Prochlorococcus marinus str. MIT 9312: one gene and its partner. The protein of the gene in region 1 interacts with the protein of each later gene in a pairwise test. Links are inferred from orthologs where the notes say so. Each region holds a gene or a part of one and is shown in the gene's direction. Other genes may lie near its edges. The genes, in order: gyrA and gyrB.

What was found.
Region 2: the proteins of gyrA (region 1) and gyrB interact in binary tests that used the Escherichia coli proteins (3 or more experiments, as listed by UniProt). The link is inferred for Prochlorococcus marinus str. MIT 9312 from one-to-one orthologs.

Annotation. Positions count from the first base shown.
Region 1 is NC_007577.1:977,768-989,712, forward strand. The notes cover bases 3,587-6,693. They hold gyrA (DNA gyrase subunit A), read left to right. Parts: upstream 3,587-3,897; coding sequence 3,898-6,489; downstream 6,490-6,693. Other genes in these bases: PMT9312_RS05525 (GuaB3 family IMP dehydrogenase-related protein), read right to left, coding at 3,587-3,718; crtL (lycopene beta cyclase), read left to right, coding at 6,519-6,693. In the rest of the region: PMT9312_RS05495 (RNA methyltransferase), read right to left, coding at 1-228; PMT9312_RS05500 (c-type cytochrome), read right to left, coding at 225-611; petG (cytochrome b6-f complex subunit V), read left to right, coding at 667-786; 16S rRNA (guanine(966)-N(2))-methyltransferase RsmD, read right to left, coding at 763-1,362; imidazole glycerol phosphate synthase subunit HisH, read right to left, coding at 1,376-1,993; trxA (thioredoxin), read right to left, coding at 2,000-2,323; more of PMT9312_RS05525, read right to left, coding at 2,555-3,586; more of crtL, read left to right, coding at 6,694-7,730; PMT9312_RS05540 (glycoside hydrolase family 57 protein), read right to left, coding at 7,735-9,318; PMT9312_RS05545 (2-isopropylmalate synthase), read left to right, coding at 9,545-11,185; PMT9312_RS05550 (hypothetical protein), read left to right, coding at 11,267-11,659; PMT9312_RS05555 (HDIG domain-containing metalloprotein), read right to left, coding at 11,668-11,945. UniProt on the Escherichia coli protein: A type II topoisomerase that negatively supercoils closed circular double-stranded (ds) DNA in an ATP-dependent manner to maintain chromosomes in an underwound state.
Region 2 is NC_007577.1:1,603,800-1,615,511, reverse strand. The notes cover bases 501-3,374. They hold gyrB (DNA topoisomerase (ATP-hydrolyzing) subunit B), read left to right. Parts: upstream 501-890; coding sequence 891-2,858; downstream 2,859-3,374. Other genes in these bases: PMT9312_RS08895 (FluC/FEX family fluoride channel), read left to right, coding at 3,188-3,374; PMT9312_RS08900 (hypothetical protein), read left to right, coding at 2,855-3,184; miaA (tRNA (adenosine(37)-N6)-dimethylallyltransferase MiaA), read right to left, coding at 501-751. Outside these bases: more of miaA, read right to left, coding at 1-500; more of PMT9312_RS08895, read left to right, coding at 3,375-3,556; PMT9312_RS08890 (CrcB family protein), read left to right, coding at 3,514-3,882; mgtE (magnesium transporter), read left to right, coding at 3,927-5,333; PMT9312_RS08880 (RpoD/SigA family RNA polymerase sigma factor), read left to right, coding at 5,435-6,436; PMT9312_RS08875 (alpha/beta fold hydrolase), read right to left, coding at 6,421-7,335; PMT9312_RS08870 (carbohydrate kinase family protein), read left to right, coding at 7,426-8,424; tRNA (adenosine(37)-N6)-threonylcarbamoyltransferase complex ATPase subunit type 1 TsaE, read right to left, coding at 8,382-8,819; ahcY (adenosylhomocysteinase), read left to right, coding at 8,871-10,289; PMT9312_RS08855 (DedA family protein), read left to right, coding at 10,292-10,951; PMT9312_RS08850 (single-stranded DNA-binding protein), read right to left, coding at 10,948-11,322; PMT9312_RS08845 (rod shape-determining protein), read left to right, coding at 11,456-11,712. UniProt on the Escherichia coli protein: DNA gyrase negatively supercoils closed circular double-stranded DNA in an ATP-dependent manner to maintain chromosomes in an underwound state.

The DNA of each region.
Region 1 (11,945 bases):
AATTGCATTTTCTAAATTATCGAAAATTTTGCAATGATCAAGATATTTTTGACCTTTAAGGGCCATTTTTTTTGCTTTTAAAGAGAATATATCGCATTTTGGAGAAACAATTCTTAATTCATCGACTTCAAAATTGGAGCATAACCTTGCTACACTCCCAACATTTAAAGGGCCGTTTGGTTCAACTAATATTACTTTTAAATTAGAAAAATTTTTCCCCAAAATCATTCAAGGCTATGTAGATATTTTAACAAATTGGACATATTTACAGGATCAATTTCAAAACTTGGCATGGGAGGAGTAAGCCCACCAGTAACTTGTTTTATTATCTCTTTATCATTCAATCGTTGAGTTATTGAATGCAAGTCTGGCCCCACTAATCCTCTTGCTGTAATTCCATGACATCCAACACAATTTATCTTAAAAAGAGCATCTCCTTCCTTAGCAGATCCATTAAGCTCAAGAGTATCAATAATATATTTATTATTTTCATGATTATTTAAGAAAAATATTGAAAAACATAACAATGAAACTATAAAAACAATAAAAAACTTTTTGAAAAATTCTCTTTTAATGTCTCTTTCTGCTGCAGATGATGAAGATGTTGACACAAAAAATAGTCTCTATGTAAAAATTGTTAGTAAGAAATTCAAAAAAGGCAAAAAAATGATCGAGCCTCTTCTATGTGGAATTGTTTTAGGGTTAGTTCCAATAACTCTTCTTGGATTATTCGTAAGTGCTTGGAATCAATACAGAAGAGGTTCAGGTATGTTGGACATTGATTAAAAATGTTAATCTTGATTGCCCATAGTCTCTCACATCTATAGTTTCCCATAAAGTACTTTTTTTAATATCCAAGTCTGGAGAATGTTCACAAATAACTATTGAATCATTTTTTAAAAAATCACAATTGAATATTTGATTTAAAACTAATTCATGGAATTTTACATTATATGGAGGGTCTATATAAACAAAATCAAATTTTAATTTATTTAAATCTACAATTTTAGATGATAACTTTCTCTCATAATCTGGTTTTGTCCAGCTCAAAACGTCTTTACAAATAACATCAATATCATTTTTTCTATTATCTATATCTTGCAACGAAAGTAAATTTTTTAAGCAAATTTTTGAGTTGTTTTTGTTTTTCTCAATAGCAATAATTTTTCTTGCCCCGTGATTATATGCTTCACATGATATGGCTCCTGTTCCACTAAATAAATCTAACCAGTTACTATTTTCAACTCTGTTATTCAATATATTAAATATAGCCTCTCTAACTCTCAAAGTTGTAGGTCTTGTATAAATATTATTTGGACTTTGGAGTTTTTTACCACCTATTAATCTTAAATTTGTCTTCATCAGTAATTATCAGTTATTGAATATTACTAAGCCATCTTCTCAAAAGTTTTTCTCCAGTTTTACCAGATTTCTCAGGATGAAATTGACAAGCTAATAAATTATCATTTTCAATCATAGCTGTTAATTTTTCAGAACCATAATTAACCTGAGCTGCAATAATACTGAAGTCATCTGGGATTGCATGATAGGAATGGACAAAATAGACCCAATTATTTAATTCCTCTAGTTCTAATAAAGTATTTGTTTTTGTAGGTAGAAGTTCGCACCAACCCATGTGGGGGATTCTTTGATTAACTATATTGGGTATTTTTTGAATTTTGCCCTTTAAAATACCTAGTCCTTGAACTTTTCCTTCATCACTAGATTCAAAAAGAAGTTGAAGACCTAAACAAATTCCTAAAAAAGACTTACCACTATTAATCCAATTTTTCAAATCAATTATCAAATCAGTATTTATAAGATTAATCATCGCAGGATCAAATGCTCCAACTCCAGGAAGTATTATCGCCTTACAAGCTTTTGATTCACTAAAGTTTTTAATTAAAATTATTTCTTCTCCAAGACTTTCTAGAGATTTTGTTACTGAATGAATATTACCCATTCCATAGTCTATAAGTCCAATTTTATGCAAAGCTATTTATAGATGCTTAGTTAAAGTGCTCGAAAGAGTTGCTTTTGGTACGGCTCCAACCACAGTATCAACTTTCTGACCTCCTTTAAAGATCATTAATGTTGGAATACTTCTAATTCCATATTGACTCGCAACATTTGGGTTTTCATCTGTATTTAATTTAAAAACTTTAATTTTCCCTTCAAAGTCTTTCGAGATTTCTTCTACAACTGGTGCTACCATCCTACATGGACCGCACCATGGCGCCCAAAAATCAACCAATACTGGTAGATCACTTTGCAGTACATCCTTGTCAAATGAAGAATCAGTTACGGCTGGAGCTGATGACATAATTTAAGTATTCCTTTTAGAAAATTTAGCAAGCTATTCTTTTAAGTGATGATTTCATTACAGATAAAATAATATAAGTAACAAAATATCTAAAAAAAGCCCGAATAATCGGGCGATTTAGTGTGTGAGGAGTATGGGGTTTCCCCCATTTTTTAATAATAACTCCTAAAGAGAAAATTGTTCAATTTAAATATTATATATACTTATTTTTATAATTTTGCTCTAAATAAACTATTTACCCATCCCAAGCTGCTGAGCTTTTTGATAAACCTTACCCTCCGTAAGAAGAGATGGTGCAATAACTATTTCAACCTCCTGCATTTCTTTAATATTTTTAGCCCCAAGAGTACTCATTGATGTTCTAATAGCTCCTAATAAATTATGTGTACCATCATCAAGCAAAGCAGGGCCTTTAATTATCCTTTCTAAGGAACCTGTCGAACCAACTTCAATTCTTGTCCCTCTTGGCAATATTGGACTTGGAGTAGCCATACCCCAGTGAAATCCTTTACCTGGAGCATTTGAGGATTTAGCTATTGGTGAGCCAATCATTACAGCATCTGCACCACAAGCTAAACATTTACAAATATCTCCGCCTGTTACAATTCCTCCATCTCCGATAATAGGAATATAATGACCACTTTCTTTAAAATAATCATCTCTTGCCGAACTACAATCAGCAATTGCAGTTGCTTGTGGGATTCCAATTCCTAGTACCCCTCTTGAAGTACATGCCGCTCCAGGGCCTATACCAACCATTAATCCTGCAACTCCAGCCTGCATAAGAAGTTTAGCAACTTCGTAAGTAACACAATTACCAGCTATAACAGGGACATTCATAGATTGACAGAGGTTTTTAATATTTAAGGTTTCCTTACCTTCCATGCCAAGATGCTCAGTTGAGACGACTGTTCCTTGAAGAAAAAATAAATCTATTTTGGAATTATTAAGTGTTTCCTTAAATTTTATGGCAGCTTGAGGAGTTCCACTAAACGCAGCTATACCTCCTCTTTCTTTAACCTCATTTATTCTCTGTAAAATTAATTTCTCCTTAACAGGTTCACTGTATATCTTCTGCATTAATGGGACAAAATCATTTTTCCCTACTGATGCTATTTGATTTAATGTTTCATCAGGATTATCATAACGTGTTTGAATGCCTTCCATATTAATAACCCCTAGGGCACCTAATTTGGTAAGTTCTACAGCCGTATTAACATCCACTACGCTGTCCATAGCGCTAGCTACAATTGGAACTTCTCTCTTTAAATCCCCTATTAACCAGGAAGGATCAGTTAAATCGTAATCTAGTGTTCTTTTGCCAGGGACTAAAGCTATTTCATCAATACCATAAGCCCTTCTGACATTTTTGTTCAAACCAAGTTCAATATTCACGGATTTTTTAATTTATTCTGATTAAATTAACAACTAAAGGGGTAATAAGCCAAGGTTTATTCAAAAACAACAGGTTTTTTTTAAATTTGTGTGTAAATGTGAGTATTTGGGAATTAAATATATCCTTTTTTTTATTCATTATGACAATCAGCGATTATTATTAAATAAAGGTTTTTTGTATGTCTGATATTATAGATTCCGGAAATTCTGGATTAAGCGAAGATAACGATCGAATTATTCAGACAGACTTAAGAAATGAGATGTCTCGCTCTTATCTCGAGTATGCAATGAGCGTCATAGTAGGTCGTGCCCTTCCTGACGCGAGAGATGGATTAAAGCCTGTTCATAGAAGAATTCTTTATGCAATGTATGAACTTGGTTTAACAAGCGGTAGACCTTACAGAAAATGTGCAAGGGTCGTTGGGGAGGTACTTGGTAAATATCACCCCCATGGTGACACTGCTGTCTATGATGCCTTGGTGAGGATGGCTCAAGATTTTTCTATGAGAATGCCACTTATAGATGGTCATGGGAACTTTGGTTCTGTCGATAACGACCCTCCCGCAGCAATGAGATATACAGAATCTCGGCTACAGTCTCTTACAGATGAAAGTTTACTAGAGGATATTGAATCTGAAACTGTAGATTTCTCTGATAATTTTGACGGATCACAACAAGAGCCAACAGTCTTACCTGCAAGAATTCCTCAACTACTTTTAAATGGATCATCTGGAATAGCAGTAGGTATGGCAACTAATATTCCACCCCATAATTTAGGAGAATTAATCAATGGTCTCAAATCAATAATCAACAATCCTTCAATTGAAGATAGAGAACTTTTTGAACTAATTAAGGGTCCTGATTTTCCTACTGGTGGTCAAATATTAGGAAGAGATGGTATTAGAGAAACCTTCAAAACAGGAAGAGGTTCAATAACCATGAGAGGGGTAGCAAATATTGAGCAAATTAAATCAGCTGGTAGGGCTGAAAAAGATGCCGTAATAATTACAGAACTCCCTTTTCAAACTAATAAAGCTGGATTGATAGAGAGAATTGCAGACTTGGTTAATGAGAGAAAATTAGAAGGTATTTCTGATATTAGAGATGAAAGTGATCGAGATGGGATGAGAATTGTTATCGAGCTAAAAAGAGACGCATACCCACAAGTAGTTTTAAATAACTTATTTAAGTTAACACCTTTACAAAATAACTTTAGTGCCAATATTTTAGCTTTAGTTAAAGGAGAACCCACAACTCTCTCACTTCGGAGAATGTTAGATGTATTTCTAGATTTTAGGGTAGAGACCATAAGACGTAGAACAGGATTTCTATTAAGAAAGGCAGAAGAAAGAGATCACATCGTTAAAGGGCTTTTATTGGCTTTAGATGCTATGGATGAAATTATCAATCTAATAAGATCTGCAAAAGATACAATTTCAGCTCGAGAAAAATTACAAACTGATCATGAATTATCTTCTACACAAGCAGAAGCTATTTTACAAATGCAGTTAAGAAGATTAACCGCCTTAGAGGCAGATAAAATCAAAGCGGAACATGACGAATTAACTAAAAAAATCAACCAATATCAACAAATCTTAAATAGTAAAGAAAGAATTTTTGAAATTATTCTCGAAGAACTTAATAAAATCGATGAAAGATTTTCTTCTCCAAGAAAAACAGAAATTTTAGATCTAGGAGGTGGTCTTGATGATATTGATCTTATAGCTAATGATCGATCAGTAGTTTTATTAACTGAAGCAGGTTATTTAAAAAGGATGCCTGTTAATGAATTTGAATCTACCAGTCGTGGGTCAAGGGGTAAAGCTGGCACAAAGACTCAAGGAGATGATGAGGTGAAATTATTTATAAGCTGCAACGATCATGATACTCTTTTGCTTTTCAGTGATAGAGGGGTAGCTTATGCTCTCCCAGCATATAGAGTTCCTATGAGTAGCAGAACGGCAAAAGGTACTCCATCAGTTCAACTTCTCCCAATACCAAGAGAAGAAAAAATAACTTCACTTGTTGCAGTTGATTCTTTTGATAACGATTGTTATTTATTAATGTTAACCAAGTCTGGATTTATAAAAAGGACTTCACTTTCTGCCTTCTCAAAAATTCGCTCAAATGGTCTAATAGCAATTAATCTTGAGGATGGAGACGCCCTAACATGGGTCAGACTATCCAAAGAAGGCGATAGTGTTTTAATTGGATCAAGAACAGGAATTGCGATTCATTTCAGATTAGATATAAACGAATTAAGACCCCTTGGCAGGACAGCAAGGGGGGTTAAATCAATGAACTTGAAAAAAGGGGATAATCTTGTATCCATGGATGTTTTAACATCTGATTTGGTTGATAAATTAGCTAAAATTGATGATCTTAATAAAGAAATTGAAGAAAATATTGAAGTTAACTCTTCGGATGGGCCCTGGGTATTAATAGCCAGTGCATTTGGTCTAGGAAAGAGAGTGCCAGTAACTCAGTTTAGATTACAAAAAAGAGCAGGGATGGGTTTAAGAGCGATAAAATTCAGAATTCAAGATGATGTTCTTGTTTGTTTAAAGGTCCTAGGAGAAGGAGAAGAATTACTTTTTGTGACCGAAAAAGGTGTAATAGTTAGAACAAATGCAGATAAAATTTCTCAGCAATCCAGAGCAGCTACTGGAGTAAAATTACAACGACTGGACGAGGGCGATCATTTATCAGAAGTGGTATTAGTTCCTCGTGAACAAATAGAGGAAATAGACCAAACAAGTCCAGAGGAATAAAATTAAAAACGAATGGTTAATTAGACAATATGGAAATACTTGATATTTTAATTTTAGGATCTGGTCCAGCAGCATTATGTTTAGCTTCTGAATTAGCAAAGCAGGATCTAAATATAAAGGGAATATCAACTAAATCTCCAAGTGAAAAATGGGAGAATACATATGGAATTTGGGCATCTGAATTAGAAGAATTAGGGTTAGAGTCTTTGTTATCTCACCGATGGTGTAAAACAGTTAGTTTTTTTGGAAATGGGGAAAATAAACAGGGGAATTTTCCAACAAAACATAACTACGATTATGGTTTAATAAATCAAGAAGCCTTTCAAAATGAACTATTAAAAAAATGCAAAGGGATTGAATGGTTGAACGAAACAGCAAAAGATATTACAGAGAAAAACAAACTATCTGAAGTAATTTGTTTTTCAGGTCTAAAAATAAAAGCAAGGTTAGTTATTGATGCAAGTGGGCATAAAAGTAATTTTGTAAAAAGACCAGTTAAGAATGAAATCGCTCAACAAGCTGCGTATGGAATAGTTGGCAAATTCTCATCCCCACCTGTTAACAAGGAACAGTTTGTTTTAATGGATTTTCGTCCAAATCATTTAAGCAAGGATGAAAAATTATTATCTCCTTCCTTTCTTTATGCAATGGACCTGGGAAATGAAACTTACTTTGTAGAAGAAACATCATTAGCTAGTTTTCCAGCATTATCGCAAGAAAGTCTTAAAAAAAGACTTTTTAAAAGACTTAATAGTAAGGGTATTAAAGTAAGTGAAATTTTTCATGAAGAGAATTGTCTTTTCCCAATGAATTTACCCCTCCCATTTAAAAAACAATTTGTACTTGGTTTTGGTGGAGCTGCAAGTATGGTGCACCCTGCATCAGGATATATGATCGGATCTTTATTAAGAAGGGCCCCACTCCTTGCAGAAAAATTAGCAATCTTTTTAAAAGAACCTCATCTAAGTTCTTTAGATCTAGCAACAAAAGGTTGGGATATCCTATGGCCATACGAGTTAACACAAAGGCATAAACTTTACCAATATGGTCTAAGAAGATTAATGAGTTTTGACGAAAGTAAATTAAGAAGTTTTTTCTCAAATTTCTTTAGATTATCGACCAAAGAATGGGTAGGTTTTCTTACTAATACTCTTCCACTTCCAAAACTAATTTACGTCATGAGTAAGATGTTTATAAATTCACCTCTAAAAGTAAAACTAGGAATGCTTAAGTTAAATTAATATTTTATTTTCGCCAATCATTAATGTTAATATCTGGGAAAACTTTATCTTCTTCCTCAATATCTTCAAGAAATTTTAAATTAATGTTGGAATGATTTTTAATCATTTCAACTAATTTCCAGAACCTAAACAAGTGTCTTTCTATCCTCTCTTTTGCAAGCTTAGTTGTAGTTCCAGCTCTTAGGATAAAACTCCAATCAGATGACTCAGAGAGAAGCAATTCTCTTGCTGCTTGTTTGAAAAGTCTTAAAGATAATTCATTATTAAAATTTTTCGAGCATAAATCAACAAAAGTTGAACCTGCTTTTGTGATTTCTGGAACGATCCATGCATTTGCATCATTAATCCAGTAATTATGGTAACCACCTTGTCCCCAGCTTGATGACGATGGATCACAAATCTGAAGATTTGGCTTTTGAAGTAAGAATTCTTTTAAATTTGTAAGCTTAATTGAATATTTACTCGAGTTCTTTAAAATATTTTCAATAAAAAAAGGTCCCTCATACCACCAATGACCAAATAACTCTGCATCAAATGGAGCCACTAATAAGGGCTTAAAGGAAGACGATAAAGTTAATTTTTCTAATTGTTTGGATCTCTCTAGAAGATAAGCATCAGCATGTTCTGAAGCCTTCTTTTTGGCTTCATTTTCTAAGTAAAACTCCTTTTCCCCTAATGGGACGTTTTCATCTGTAATCTTATGAAATTTTAAACCCAAGGGTCTTTTAGTTGAAATTCCTTTCTTTTGAAGCTTAAAGATAGGTAATTCCCAACCTAAATCTTTATGAAATTCCCTATAAACTTTGTCTCCCGGGAATCCATCCTTAGCAGACCAAACGGGCAGGGTTGACTCACTATCTCTTCCGAAAAATGCAACTCCTTTTTTCGAGCAGATTGGAGCGTATACTCCATACCTAGGCCTTGGTGTGGAATTAAGAATCCCATGACCGTCTAAGATTGCATATCTAATTCCAGAATTAAATAGAATTTCATCTAAATTTTCGTAATATGCGCATTCAGGTAGCCAAATACCGAGAGGCTTAATTCCAAAAATATTTTCATGGCTCCTAATGGCTGTATTAATTTGTCCTTTAACAGTTTCAGGATTCTCTCTTAGGATTGGCAAATATCCGTGTGTAGCAGCACAAGTGAGAATATCCAAATTTCCAGAGATACTTAAAACTCTAAACTTCTCAATTAAATTTCCTGAACATTTTTGCCAGTATAAGTATTTGTCATTAAGATTTTTTATCAAAAATGCAGAAGCATTTTTTTCTTTTTGAGGCAGTTCGTTTAAGAAATCATTCCTTGTTTCAATCCAGCTTGGGAAAGTTTCTTGAATTTGTTTATTATCTAGAAGTGATAATAATGTTGGAGACAAACTAATAGTAAGTTTTGTATTTAAAGGATTTTCATTTTTGGAAGATTCTATTGATTGAAGTAGTGGTATATAACATTCCAATATCGCCTGAAATAACCAGTCCTCTTCTAACGAATTTCTTTCATTTTTTCTTACATAAGGAAGATGGGCATGTAAAACTATCGCTAACTGACCTAAAACATTTTTTTTTGGGTATTGCCCATTCATACTTTTTATAAGTTATGCCTGTAATTCTATAAAAAATCAAAATTAACCTTTTATAAAAAGGAAGCTTTAATCTTAAAACAATACTTTAATAATTAAAGTATTTTATTTTTTTCTTCAGAATTTTAACCAATATTGTTAAGTAATAAGCCCGCAGCAAATTTTTATTGAACTAGATCTAGTCAATTTTTTTTAATTAGCTTAATATAAGTTTAAGTGATTCGCGCGAATGTCCAAAGATCCTGGAAGAATTTTGATCTTTGATACAACTCTTCGAGATGGAGAGCAATCTCCTGGTGCCAGTTTAAATCTTGAAGAAAAGCTTGCTATTGCACATCAATTAGCAAGATTAGGAGTAGATGTTATTGAGGCTGGATTCCCTTTCGCAAGTCCCGGAGATTTTAAAGCTGTTAATAAAATTTCCAATGATGTAGGGAAAGAAAACGGTCCTATAATATGCGGTTTAGCTAGAGCGTCCAAAGGAGATATAAAAGCATGTTATGAAGCAGTAAGTCCAGCCCCAAAGAAAAGAATACATACTTTTATTGCCACAAGCGATATTCACCTTAAACATAAACTTAAAAAGTCCAGAAAAGATGTCCTTCAAATAGTTCCAGAAATGGTTAATTATGCAAAAACATTGGTAGAAGATATTGAGTTTTCTTGTGAAGATGCTTCAAGGAGTGATCCAGATTTTTTATACGAAGTGATTCAATTAGCAATTTCTGCAGGTGCGACAACTATAAATATCCCTGATACTGTTGGATTTACAACTCCTAGTGAATTTGGCAAATTAATTTCTGATATAAATAAAAATGTTCCAAATATTGATGAAGCAGTAATATCTGTTCATGGTCATAATGATTTAGGTCTAGCAGTTGCCAATTTTCTAGAGGCAGTAAAAAATGGAGCGAGACAACTAGAATGTACGATTAATGGAATTGGTGAAAGAGCAGGAAATGCCTCTCTCGAAGAATTAGTAATGGCGCTGCATGTAAGGAAAAGTTTTTTTAATAGTTTTTTTAAAAGAAATCCAGATTCGCCAACTCCTCTTACTGCCATAAGAACAGAAGAGATAACAAAAACTTCTAGGCTCGTTTCCAACCTAACTGGAATGACTGTTCAACCCAATAAAGCAATTGTGGGAGCTAATGCTTTTGCCCATGAATCAGGCATTCATCAGGATGGAGTCTTAAAAAATAGACTAACTTACGAAATTATCGATGCAAAAACTGTTGGTTTGAGTGATAACAAAATATCTTTGGGAAAACTTAGTGGAAGAAGTGCAGTAAGAGCTAGATTAGAGGAGATGGGATATGACTTGAGCAGGGAAGACTTAAATGATGCTTTTGCTCGTTTTAAGGATTTAGCTGATAGGAAAAGAGAAATTACAGATAGAGACTTAGAAGCAATTGTTAGTGAACAAGTACAGCTTCCGGAAGCTAAATTTCAGTTATGTCTTGTACAAGTAAGTTGCGGTAACGCATCTAAACCTACCGCCACTATTACGCTTCTAAACACGGCAGATAATACTGAGGATACAGCTGTATCAGTAGGGACTGGACCTGTTGATGCTGTGTGCGAGGCTTTAAATAAATTAGCTAAAGTTCCTAATGAATTAATTGAATTTTCTGTAAAGTCGGTAACAGAAGGTATTGATGCATTGGGAGAAGTAACAATAAGAATCAGAAGGGATAATAAGATATATTCTGGTCATTCTGCTGACACGGATGTGGTAGTTGCTGCGGCGAATGCTTACGTTAATGCTTTAAATAGGCTTGTATTTTCTGAGAAAAAAAATTCAATTCACCCACAATTTGATAATTTAGAAAATTCTAATAAAACATTTCTATCTAATCCTGCAAATTAAATTATTTCTTAGGATTATTAAGTAGTATAAAAAATAGTCTCTTAATACTGTAGATTTATTTAATAGTTTAAGCTGTAAATAATGAGAGAAAGGTTACTAGGATATTGGGCACTTTCGTGGGTTGGGTTAATCAGCAATATAATTGCACTTCCAATTATCGCATTAATAATAAGTTATGGGCCTCCACTAAAAGTTGCGAATATAACTCTAGCCATAAGTCTTGGCTGGCCTGCTGCTATCGTTGGAATAGTTTCTTCAGCAGCTCTATTAGCAGAGAGAAAATGGGGAGTAACTTTAACTTTGGTATCTCTATCAATGGTAATTTCTGGTATGGGTCCTTATTCAGTGGTAAGGATCATAACTCTAAAAGACATTTTTGGAATTGGTGGGTTTGCTCTTTTAACAACATTATTAAGTACGTTAGCTCTTCTATATTGGTGTAATCCAAAACATCGAAGAAGTATTAGGCTATAAATTGAAAATCAAGAAAAGGTATTATTCTTACTTGTTGGATACTGAATTCTTCTATGTCTAATTCTTTTCCATACATTTAAGAATGCCCTTTTTATTAAAAAAATTTCTCCCTTCGATAAATTACTATCATCTATTTGGCCATCTTTTTGACGTGAGTAGATAATTTTAGATATTGTTTCCAAAGCCTCTTTATCAGATGCATTAATATTCATAGCTCTTAGAGCTGCTTCACATCCATCAGCAAGCATTAAGATAGCTGTTTCTTTTGACTGAGGAATAGGGCCTT
Region 2 (11,712 bases), 630 kb from region 1 along the record:
CAATCGGTAAATTATTATTTAAAACATCTTTAGCTTCACGGTAACCAATAGTTTCTAATATTGGTAAATCAGATCCATATCGAGAAATAAGATTTTTCGTCTCTTCAATAATTCCAGATAAAAACATATTTTTTGTTCTTCGTGAAATTCTTTCTTTTAAATTATCTCTATTTAATCCAAGCTCTAGTATTTTCCATTGAGGCGGTTTTTGAACTTTTTGAGAAGATAAAGGTTTACCGGTTACATAAAATACTTCCAAAGCTCTTATTGTTCTAATTTGATCAGCAAGATTGATTTTTTTTGCCGAAATTGGATCACAATTTTTTAAAAGCTCCCAACATTCTTTTTGACCAAGTTCCTCCAATTGCTCTCTCAAATTATTTTGCGGAGGGACATCCGGCACAAAAAAACCTTTGGTTATTGCGTTCATATACAAACCACTTCCTCCAACAAGTAGAGGTAAATTATTTTGCTTAATTTCTTTTTGTATTGATTTTTGAGCAATTTCTTGAAATTGTTTTACATTAATTGGATTAATAGGTTCTTCTATATCTATTAGAAAATGCTTTATTTTTTTTTGTTGATTCTCAGATGGTTTGGCTGTTCCAATATCCATAGATTTATAAATTTGTCTCGAATCGATATTATGTATACGAGTTTTAAAATATTCTGCAATTTCGATAGCTAATTCTGTTTTCCCACTTGCTGTGGCTCCAATTAGAACTATTACATGAGGGGGATAAGAAGACATATGAATTTCTGAAGAAAAATTTATTAGTTATATAATATAAGTGATTAAATTTTTCATAGACTTCGAGCCTTTCTCTTATTGCGGTGGTAAGTTTAATGAAAGGTCATTTTAAATGACCAATGTTTTTTTTTTATATTAAATGAGTGAGGACAAAAGATCTAATAAAATCTCAAATGAATATGGTGCGGAACAGATTCAGGTCTTAGAGGGATTAGAGCCAGTTCGTAAACGTCCTGGCATGTATATAGGTTCTACAGGTCCTAGAGGTTTGCATCATTTAGTATATGAAGTCGTTGATAATTCAGTTGATGAAGCACTTGCAGGTCATTGTGATCATATAGAAATAGTTCTTCAATCAGATGGATCAGCTTTAATTTCTGATAATGGACGAGGTATCCCAACAGATATTCATCCAAGGACGGGTAAAAGTGCCTTAGAAACTGTACTGACTGTTCTTCATGCGGGAGGTAAATTCGGAAGTGGTGGCTATAAAGTTTCAGGCGGATTGCATGGAGTAGGAATCTCTGTAGTTAATGCTTTAAGCGAATGGGTTAATGTGACTGTTTATAGAGATGGTAGTGAGTTTAATCAAAGATTTGAAAAAGGTGTATCGCAGAATGTATTGCAAAGTAAAAAGCAGACTAAAAAACCTTTTAAAAAAGGAACCACTATTTGTTTTAAACCTGATAAAACGATTTTTTCTGGAGGAATCGAATTCGAATATGCTCTTCTCTCATCAAGATTAAGAGAACTTGCTTATCTTAATGGCGGTGTAAAAATTGTTTTTAGAGATGAGAGAAATAAATTGTCAGATGGTTCTTTTAAAGAAGAAATTTACTTATATCAAGGAGGCATTAAAGAATATGTTCAATACATGAATGCGGAAAAAGAGGCCATTCATCCTGACATAATTTATGTTGACTCACAAAAAGAAAACGTTTACGTAGAAGCAGCTTTGCAATGGTGTTCAGATGTATATTCAGATAATATTTTAGGTTTTGCAAATAATATTAGAACTATTGATGGAGGAACTCATATTGAAGGATTAAAGACAGTTTTGACAAGAACGTTCAATAATCTTGCAAAAAAAAGAGGTAAAAGAAAAGATATTGAAAAAAATTTAGCTGGCGAAAATATCAGAGAGGGCTTAACTGTAGTTTTATCCGTTAAAGTTCCAGATCCCGAATTTGAGGGACAAACAAAAACAAAATTAGGTAATACGGAAGTAAGAGGAATTGTTGATTCTCTTATTGGGGAGGCTCTTACAAAATTTATGGAATTTAATCCTGGAATTTTAGACTTGGTTCTTGAGAAAGCAATTCAATCATTCAATGCAGCAGAAGCTGCAAGAAGGGCTAGAGAATTAGTAAGAAGAAAAAGTGTTCTTGAAAGCTCAACTTTGCCAGGTAAATTAGCAGATTGTAGTTCTAGAGATCCCGCAGAATCTGAAATTTATATCGTTGAGGGAGATTCTGCTGGAGGTTCCGCAAAACAAGGCAGAGATAGAAAATTTCAGGCTATTTTGCCTCTTAGGGGTAAAATTCTAAATATCGAAAAAACTGACGATACAAAAATATATAAAAATACAGAAATTCAGTCTTTAATAACAGCTTTAGGATTAGGAATAAAAGGAGAGGAGTTCGACGTGAGCTCTTTGAGATATCACAGAGTTGTAATTATGACGGATGCTGATGTTGACGGTGCTCATATAAGAACCTTATTATTGACATTTTTTTATAGATATCAAAGAGAACTTGTTGAAAAGGGATATATATATATTGCTTGTCCTCCCCTCTACAAGGTTGAAAGAGGTAAGAATCATAAATACTGTTATAACGAGAATCAATTAAAGGATACAATTGGAAGCTTTGGAGAAAATGCAAATTACAATATCCAAAGATTTAAGGGATTAGGTGAGATGATGCCAAAACAATTGTGGGATACAACTATGAATCCTCAAACCAGGATGATGAAAAGGGTTGAAATTGAAGATGCACTTGAAGCTGACAGAATATTTAATATATTAATGGGAGATAAAGTTGCACCAAGAAGAGAATTTATTGAAACTCACAGTAGTAAATTAGATATGGCAACTTTAGATATATGATTAATAATCTTCTTAAGAATTTTTGCTTAATTACTTTTGCATTAATTGCTCCAATTACATTACCTGCTGGTGGGATTCAAAAAAGTATAAATCATAATAAGTTTCCTAATAATACAAAAGAAATTATATTAAGTTCCAATACTTCTCTTTATTCTTTTCCAGAAATTAATGCTAAAGAATTACTAGTTCTTGAAATTGGTACAAGTTTATCAGTTTTACGTACTTGGAAAGTCAGTGAAAGAGAAAGTTGGGTTAGGGTGGAATTAGCTTCTAATAAATTATTAGATGATCCTAATAAAATTACAAAAGGCTGGATAAAAATGTAAATTTTGGATATTACTGCCATAAGTCTTGTTTTATTTGGGAGTACTTTTGGATTAATATTTAGGATGTTCATACAAAATAATTTAAAAATTAATATAGGTTTTAATATTCAAAATACTTCAATAGTTAATTTCATAGCATCATTTTTTTTAGGAATTTTATTAGCATTAAATCTTACTAATAACAACTTATTATTGTTATTTTATATTGGATTTTTAGGATGTTTTAGTACATTTTCTTCTTTTATATATCAACTATTTGTTTTATTGCAAAAGAGGAAATTTATGCATTTATTTTTTCACTATTTCGAGGTAATAATAATTTCCTTTATATGCTTTTATTTAGGTTATTATTTGATGCAAATTATAAAATGAAAATAAAAATTTATATTTATATTCTTTTAGCTTGTTATATAGCTTCTTTTTTAAGATTATTTATAAATAATAATTTCATTGTTTCAATCATTGGATCATTACTTTTTGGTTTTTTTATTGACAAAAGATTAAGTTACTCGATAGAAAAAATTATATTAAGCGGTTTTTTTTCGTGCTTTACATCTTTTAGCGGATTTATATATTTTTTGTATAAAGTTTTTAATCAAGGAGACTTGATGAAATTCATAATTTTTTGTAATTTAATTATTATTATAAATTTATTGGTAATGTATTTTGGGTTTTGGATAAGTAGAAAAATTACTTAGATTTCATATAATGGTGTTGTTACTTTGAAAAGGAATTATATTTTATGAATGAAGATAATCTTGAAACTGTTACATCCTTACCTTCAGATTTAAGTACTCGAGAAAATATTACTATTCAACTGGAAGAATTGCTCGTCGCAGGAAATTATGATGAGGCAAAGTTACTTTTAGAACCTTCTCAACCTGTTGATATTGCAGATGCTATTGGAAGTCTTCCATTAATATTGCAGGCATTAGCATTTCGATTACTAAAGAAAAATGAGGCGATTGAGGTTTATGAATATTTAGATCCAATAGTTCAGCAAACTTTATTGGATAGACTTCGTTCGGGAGAAGTTTTAGAAATCGTTGAGAAAATGTCTCCTGATGATAGGGTTCAACTCTTTGACGAATTACCTGCAAAAGTTGTAAGAAAATTTCTGTCTGCTCTAAGTCCTGGTGAAAGGAAAGTAACAGCTGAATTGCTTGGATATGAGCCTGAAACTGCTGGAAGATTAATGACAACTGAATTCATAGATCTTAAAGAGATGCAAACGGCAGCCGAGGCTCTTGCTTTAGTCAGAAAAAGAGCTCCATATACAGAAACAATTTATAGTTTATATGTTACAGACAAGGAAAGACATTTAACTGGTATTCTTTCTTTGAGAGACCTTGTAACTGCTGATCCCTCTAAGCCAATTGGAGATGTTATGACTAAAGATGTAGTTAATATTTCTACTAATACGAATCAAGAAGAGGTGGCAAGAGCAATACAAAGATATGACTTTTTAGCGCTCCCAGTTGTCGATAAAGAAAAAAGACTTGTTGGGATAGTAACTGTTGATGATTTAATTGATGTTATAGAGCAAGAAGCCACAAGAGATATTTATGCAGCGGGGGCAGTTCAACCTGGAGATGAAGATGATTATTTTCAAAGTAGTTTATTTACGATAGCTCGAAGAAGAATTTTGTGGTTGTTGATTTTGGTTTTGGCAAATGGTTTGACGACAAAAGTTATAGCGATGAATGATCAAATATTAAAAGAAATAGTTTTGCTAGCTGCATTTATTCCACTGCTAATAGGTACTGGGGGAAATGTTGGAGCTCAGAGTTCAACAGTTGTCATTAGAGGTTTAAGTACTCAAAAATTGAAGTCTCTTGGTGCAATTAAGGCGGTAGTTAAGGAGGCAATCACAGGCGCTCTATTAGGTGTTTTGATGATGCTAGTTGTATTTCCTTTCGCTTGGTGGCAAGGAGAAGGTCCTTTAATAGCCTCTGCAGTAGGAATAAGTTTAATATCTATAACGACTTTAGCTGCTACAACAGGCGCTATTCTCCCATTGTTGTTTGACAGGATGAGACTGGATCCAGCCTTAATGTCCTCTCCTTTCATAACAACTATCACTGATATTGCAGGTGTATTTATATATCTAAGTACCGCAAAATGGCTATTAAGCCTTTCGTTGATTTAAAATCAACTAGGTATTTATTCTCATTTTTGTAAATTTGTGGATTTTTTTGTTTAACTTTACAATTCTTAATGGTATTGTTTACAAAACAACATTCAATTTTCATGTCTTCTGAAACATTAAGTGAGAATAAATTAGCAACAATATCAAGTTTAAAGGCTAGTAATGATGTTGACCTTGTTAGATCTTATTTAAGAGATATAGGTAGAGTTCCTCTATTATCTCACGAGCAAGAAATTACTCTTGGTAGGCAAGTCCAAGAATATATGCAAGTTGAAAGAGCAGAATTGGAAATTATTGAATTAACAGGAGATAAGCCAAGTATTGAGGAATTATCTAGCAAATTAAATTTATCAATTCCAATAATCAAGAAACGATTGCGAGCTGGACAAAGGGCTAAAGAAAGAATGGTTGCCGCTAATTTAAGGTTGGTAGTAAGTGTTGCAAAAAAATATACTAAAAGAAATATGGAATTATTAGATTTAATCCAGGAGGGAACTATAGGGCTTGTAAGGGGTGTAGAAAAATTTGATCCAGCTAGAGGCTACAAGTTTTCAACATATGCATACTGGTGGATTAGACAAGGCATTACTAGAGCGATAGCTGAAAAAAGTAGGGCAATAAGGCTTCCAATTCACATAACTGAAATGTTGAATAAGTTGAAAAAAGGTCAAAGAGAGTTGAGTCAAGAAATGTCTAGAACTCCAACAGTGAGTGAACTTGCTAAATACGTAGAGCTTCCTGAAGAAGATGTTAAAGATTTGATGTGCAAAGCTGGACAGCCAGTTAGTCTGGAAACAAAAGTTGGCGATGGTGAAGACACTGTCTTATTAGATTTACTAGCAGGCGGCGAGGATTTGCCAGACGAGCAAATAGAGATGGATTGTATGAGAGGCGATCTTCATTCTCTTTTGCATCAATTACCAGACCTGCAATGTAGAGTTTTAAGAATGAGATATGGAATGGATGGTGATGAGCCAATGTCTCTTACAGGTATAGGAAGAGTACTAGGAATAAGTAGGGATAGAGTAAGAAACCTAGAACGAGATGGATTAAGAGGTTTGAGAAGACTTAGTGATAATGTAGAAGCCTATTTTGTTTCCTGAAGAAATTCACATATTAACTTATTGGTTTCTTCAGGTTTTTCATCATGGGGACAATGACCAGCATCTTTAATAATATCTAATCTTTTGATATTCCTGAATTTTTTCTCCCACTCTTTTGCTTCATTTAAGGATTCCCAAGGATCTTTTTCTCCCCAAATCAATTGGATTGGAGTATCAACCTTATCGAACAGGTCTGGAGCAAGATAGTCATCAAATAAGTTAATAAAGCCACGAAATGCTTCTTTAGAGTTTTTCCTTTTAGAGGGTTGATATAGAATTTCAATTAATTCTTCATCGATATTTTTTCCTGAGGGGTAAGCTTTTCTTAGGATTTGTTTTATAACTTTTGGATTAGCAGCTCTCATAAAAAGTGTATTACTAATTATTCTTTGTCTTACTAATGTTTTTAATACGGGCCTAAGTAAATTCATTAAAACATCACTTTTTTTCAAGCGTTTATCATCCATAGTTCTTTGCGCACAATCAATTAAAATGACACCTTTACAATTATCTTTGAGAATTTCAGCAGCTTTCAATGCAATAACACCACCAATTGAGTTCCCTACCAAGTAAACAGGAGATTTTATTACTTCTGAACAAAAGGTCGATATTTGATCACTCCATAAATCAAATGAATATTTAATTGAATTCTCTTTATAAGGTTCGTAATTTAATAAAGCACTAGGCTGACTGCTTTCTCCGAATCCTAGTAAGTCAATTGCGAAGCAGTTAGAAAATTTCCCAAGGAAATCTTGATTATGTCTCCAGTGGTTTTTTGATGCCCCAAATCCATGAACTAATAAAATTTTAATATTTTTTTCAGAAGTAGATTCTTTTGATAAAGACCAAGAAATTTCCCAATTTTTCCACTTCCAAGTTTCAGATTTATTTAAAGACACTATGAAATATGCTTTTAATTAAACTTTAATTCAAAAAAAAATTATTCGTTTTTAATAAATTATTCTTAGTTAAGAAAAAGCTTTCATTTTATGAAAAAGAAAAAGGTCATATGTATTGGAGAGGCTTTAATAGACAGAATCAGAAATAAGTCAAATCAAGGATTTACAGATTTTTTGGGAGGTGCGCCGGCTAATGTTGCTTGTGCATTAAGAAAATTAAAAATAGATTCAACATTTATAGGAAGTTTGGGTAGTGATGATTATGGAAAAAAATTTATTACGCAATTTAGTGAATTGGACGTTAATTTAGATTTCTTGCAATTAGATAATGATTCATCTACTCGCGTGGTTAATGTTGATAGAGATCAATTTGGAGATCGTTTTTTTTCAGGCTTTGAGGAAAGTTCTCATTCATGCTTTGCAGACGAAGTTCTTAGTAAGAAATTAATCGAAAAAGAAATTTTAAATTTGGAGAAATCTTTGCTAGAAACACAATATTTGGTTACAGGAACGATCTTATTATCATCTCCAATATCAGCAGAGACTATTTTTTTTCTTCTTGAACAGGCTAAAAAATTTGAAGTCAAAATAGTTATTGATTTGAATTGGAGAGAGGTCTTTTGGGATCATTCAAGTTTTTCATCAGAAATTAGTAAATCCGCGAAAGTTAAGTTAATCAAGAACTTTTTAAATAATGCAAATGTTTTAAAACTTGCCAAGGAAGAAGCAACTTTGTTTTTTGAGGATGAAAATCCCTTCCGAATATCTCAACAATTGTCTAATAGACCAGATGTAATAATAACTGATGGGAAAAATCCCGTTGCATGGTATATCAATGGATTGCAGGGAATTACCGAAACTCCTACTTCACAAAAAATTGTCGATACTACTGGTGCAGGCGATGCTTTTCTAGCTGGCTTAATTTCAAAATTAATTTCTTCTGGCTATCCTTCAAATGAACTAGAGATAGAAGATTGCATTAAGTTCGCAGGTGTTTGTGGATTATTAACTTGTCTAGGTGAAGGGGCCATCGAGCAACAGCCATATTATGAGAAGGTTAAGAAATTTTTGGGATCTCTTATTTCGTAGTGTCTTCCATGATTTTTTGCGTAACTAATTTCTATTTTCCAGAAATTATCAATAACTGGTTCTATTAATTCTGGCCATTCAATAACTAAAATAGCTTGTCTTTGTATTGCCTCTTCTTCTTCTGAAAAAAAAACTTCTTTTGCTGAAGAAACATTTTCTAACCTGTATAAATCAAGGTGAATTAGTGGAATTTTGCCGGAGTTATAGTGATGCGATAAAGCAAATGTAGGGCTTGTAATGTCCTCAGAGATTGATAAGCCTTTTGCAATCCCTTGAACAAATGAAGTTTTCCCAGCCCCAATTGGACCCTTTAATAAAACAATTGATTGGGGATTTAATTTGTGTGAGAGTTTTTTTCCTAAATTTAAAGTCTCTTTTAAATTCTCAATAAACACAAAATTACACAAGAATCATTTATAGTTTAGTAGAGAAAGTATTTACTAGATATGGTTATCGCAAATTCAGTTAAAAGCTCCACAACTAATTACGTAGTTGCTGATATATCTTTATCAGATTTTGGTCGTAAAGAAATTAAAATTGCCGAAACGGAAATGCCTGGATTAATGGCACTTAGAGATAAATATCAATCTGAAAAGCCACTAAAAGGGGCAAAAATAGCTGGAAGTCTTCATATGACTATTCAGACAGCAGTCTTAATAGAAACTCTTGTTGATCTTGGTGCAGAAGTGAAATGGGCTTCATGCAATATTTTTTCAACTCAAGATCATGCTGCAGCAGCTATTGCAGATCAAGGAATTTCTGTGTATGCAAAAAAAGGTGAGACTCTTGATGAATATTGGCAATATACCCACTGTATCCTTGATTGGGGTGCAGACTCTCCAAATATGATTCTTGATGATGGGGGAGATGCAACTGGCTTATTGATACTTGGTAGTAAAGCAGAAAAAGATTTATCTGTTTTAGATAATCCCGGTAATGAAGAAGAAATTGCTTTATTCAATTCTATCAAGTATAAGTTGGAAACTGATAGTGACTTCTATTCTAGAATTAAGAGTAATATCATTGGTGTCACTGAAGAAACTACAACGGGAGTTGCAAGACTTTATCAACTGCAAAAGCAAAATGCTCTACCTTTCCCTGCTATCAATGTTAATGATTCAGTAACTAAGAGCAAATTTGATAATTTATATGGTTGCCGAGAATCTCTAGTTGACAGCATAAAGCGTGCAACTGACGTGATGATTGCAGGTAAGGTCGCTTTAGTAATGGGTTTTGGAGATGTAGGTAAAGGTTCAGCCCAGTCTCTAAGAGGACTTGGTGCAATTGTAAAAGTTGCTGAAGTTGATCCAATTTGTGCTCTTCAAGCGGCAATGGAAGGTTTTAGCGTTGTTACATTAGACGATGTTGTGGAAGATATAGATATATTTGTTACAGCTACTGGGAACTATCAGGTTATAACAAACAAAAATCTTGTCAAGATGAAAGACGAGGCCATAGTCTGTAATATCGGCCATTTCGATAATGAAATTGATGTGGCTTCATTGAAAGATTATCCATGGGAAAATATTAAGCCGCAGGTTGATCACATAACTTTACCGAGTGGTAATAAAATAATCCTTTTAGCTGAAGGTAGATTAGTTAATTTAGGTTGTGCCACTGGACATCCAAGCTTTGTTATGAGTAATTCGTTTACTAATCAAGTACTAGCTCAAATTGAACTTTTCAATAAGTCAGAAAAATATGCTAAGGAGGTTTATGTTTTACCAAAACATTTAGATGAAATGGTAGCTAGATTACATCTTGATAAAATTGGTGCAAAATTAACAAAATTAACTGAAGAACAGGCTGATTATATTAATGTTTCTGTTGAAGGTCCTTATAAACCAGAGCTTTATAGATACTAAGTTTGAATTTAATTTTTATAAATTTTCTTACTTCAATCCCTGACTATATTAGTTTGGCTGTTGAAAAGAATTCAACAATTGCATACCTAACAATTTGTTTGGCTATGTTTTTAGAAAACATAATACCTCCAATCCCTTCAGAAATAATAATGCCGTTGGGAGGATTTTTTGTTTATCAACAAAAATTAAATTTCTACATTTTAGTTTTTTGGGGGTTATTAGGAACGATTCTAGGATCATTGCCTTGGTATTACTTAGGTAGATTAGTAAATGAAAAAAGACTTTCAATTTTTTTAGATAAAAAAGGAAAATATTTAGGAATTTCTTCTAATGATTTAAATAAAAGTAAAAGGTGGTTTGATAAATACGGGGTTTCTTTAGTTTTTTGGGGCCGATTAGTACCAGGTATAAGAACGTTAATTTCAGTTCCTGCTGGTATAGAACTTATGCCATTAAGAAAATTCTTGATTTGGACTACATTTGGTAGCTTTATATGGGTCGCACTTCTCACTTATGCAGGATATTTATTTGGTGAAAATTATCCAATAATTGAAACTTATTTAGATCAAATCAAATATTTTGTAAAGCCAATTTTAATTTTAATTTTCTTATATTTTTTTATAAAACTACTTATTAGATTTTTAAAAAACAATAGAGCTTAGAAAGGGATTTCGCTGGAGTTACTACTGTTGTTAGAATATTGGTTATTTTCAGATTCTTTTCGGGAGCTTAGTAAGTTTAATCTATCTACCCTAACAACTGGTTTGTATCTATCTTCACCAGTATTTTTATCTTTCCAACTATCAATTTTAAAGCTCCCTGTAATTCCAATTAAAGATCCTTTTTTAACGTAATCTGCTGCTATTTGAGCTTGTTTGCCCCATATTTCTAAATTAAACCAATCTGGTTCTTCATCTCTGCTTCTTCTATTCACTGCAAGAGTGAAATTCGCTACGATACTGCCAGATTCAAAATATCTGACATCTGGTTCTCTTCCAGCTCTGCCAACTAGGTTAATAGTGTTAATTTCCATAATTATTTTTTTTTTAATACTACTCATATTTCTAGGTTCTGCTCAAAGTTTTAAGTGCTATTCATAACTAAAAGACAGAATTCTGAGAGCTTAACAAAAAATAGATATATTATTTATAAAAAGAATTCTTATTGTGATTTTTAACAGATTTAAATTTTCTAGAGATATTGGCATAGATTTGGGAACTGCCAATACACTTATACATGTATCAGGTAAGGGGGTTGTTTTACAAGAGCCTTCTGTGGTAGCTATGGATTTAGAAGAAGGGATTCCATTGGCTGTTGGTAAAGAAGCAAAGTTAATGCTTGGAAGGACCCCTGGCAATATAAGAGCTGTAAGACCACTAAGAGATGGAGTTATCGCAGATTTTGATGCTGCAGAACAAATGAT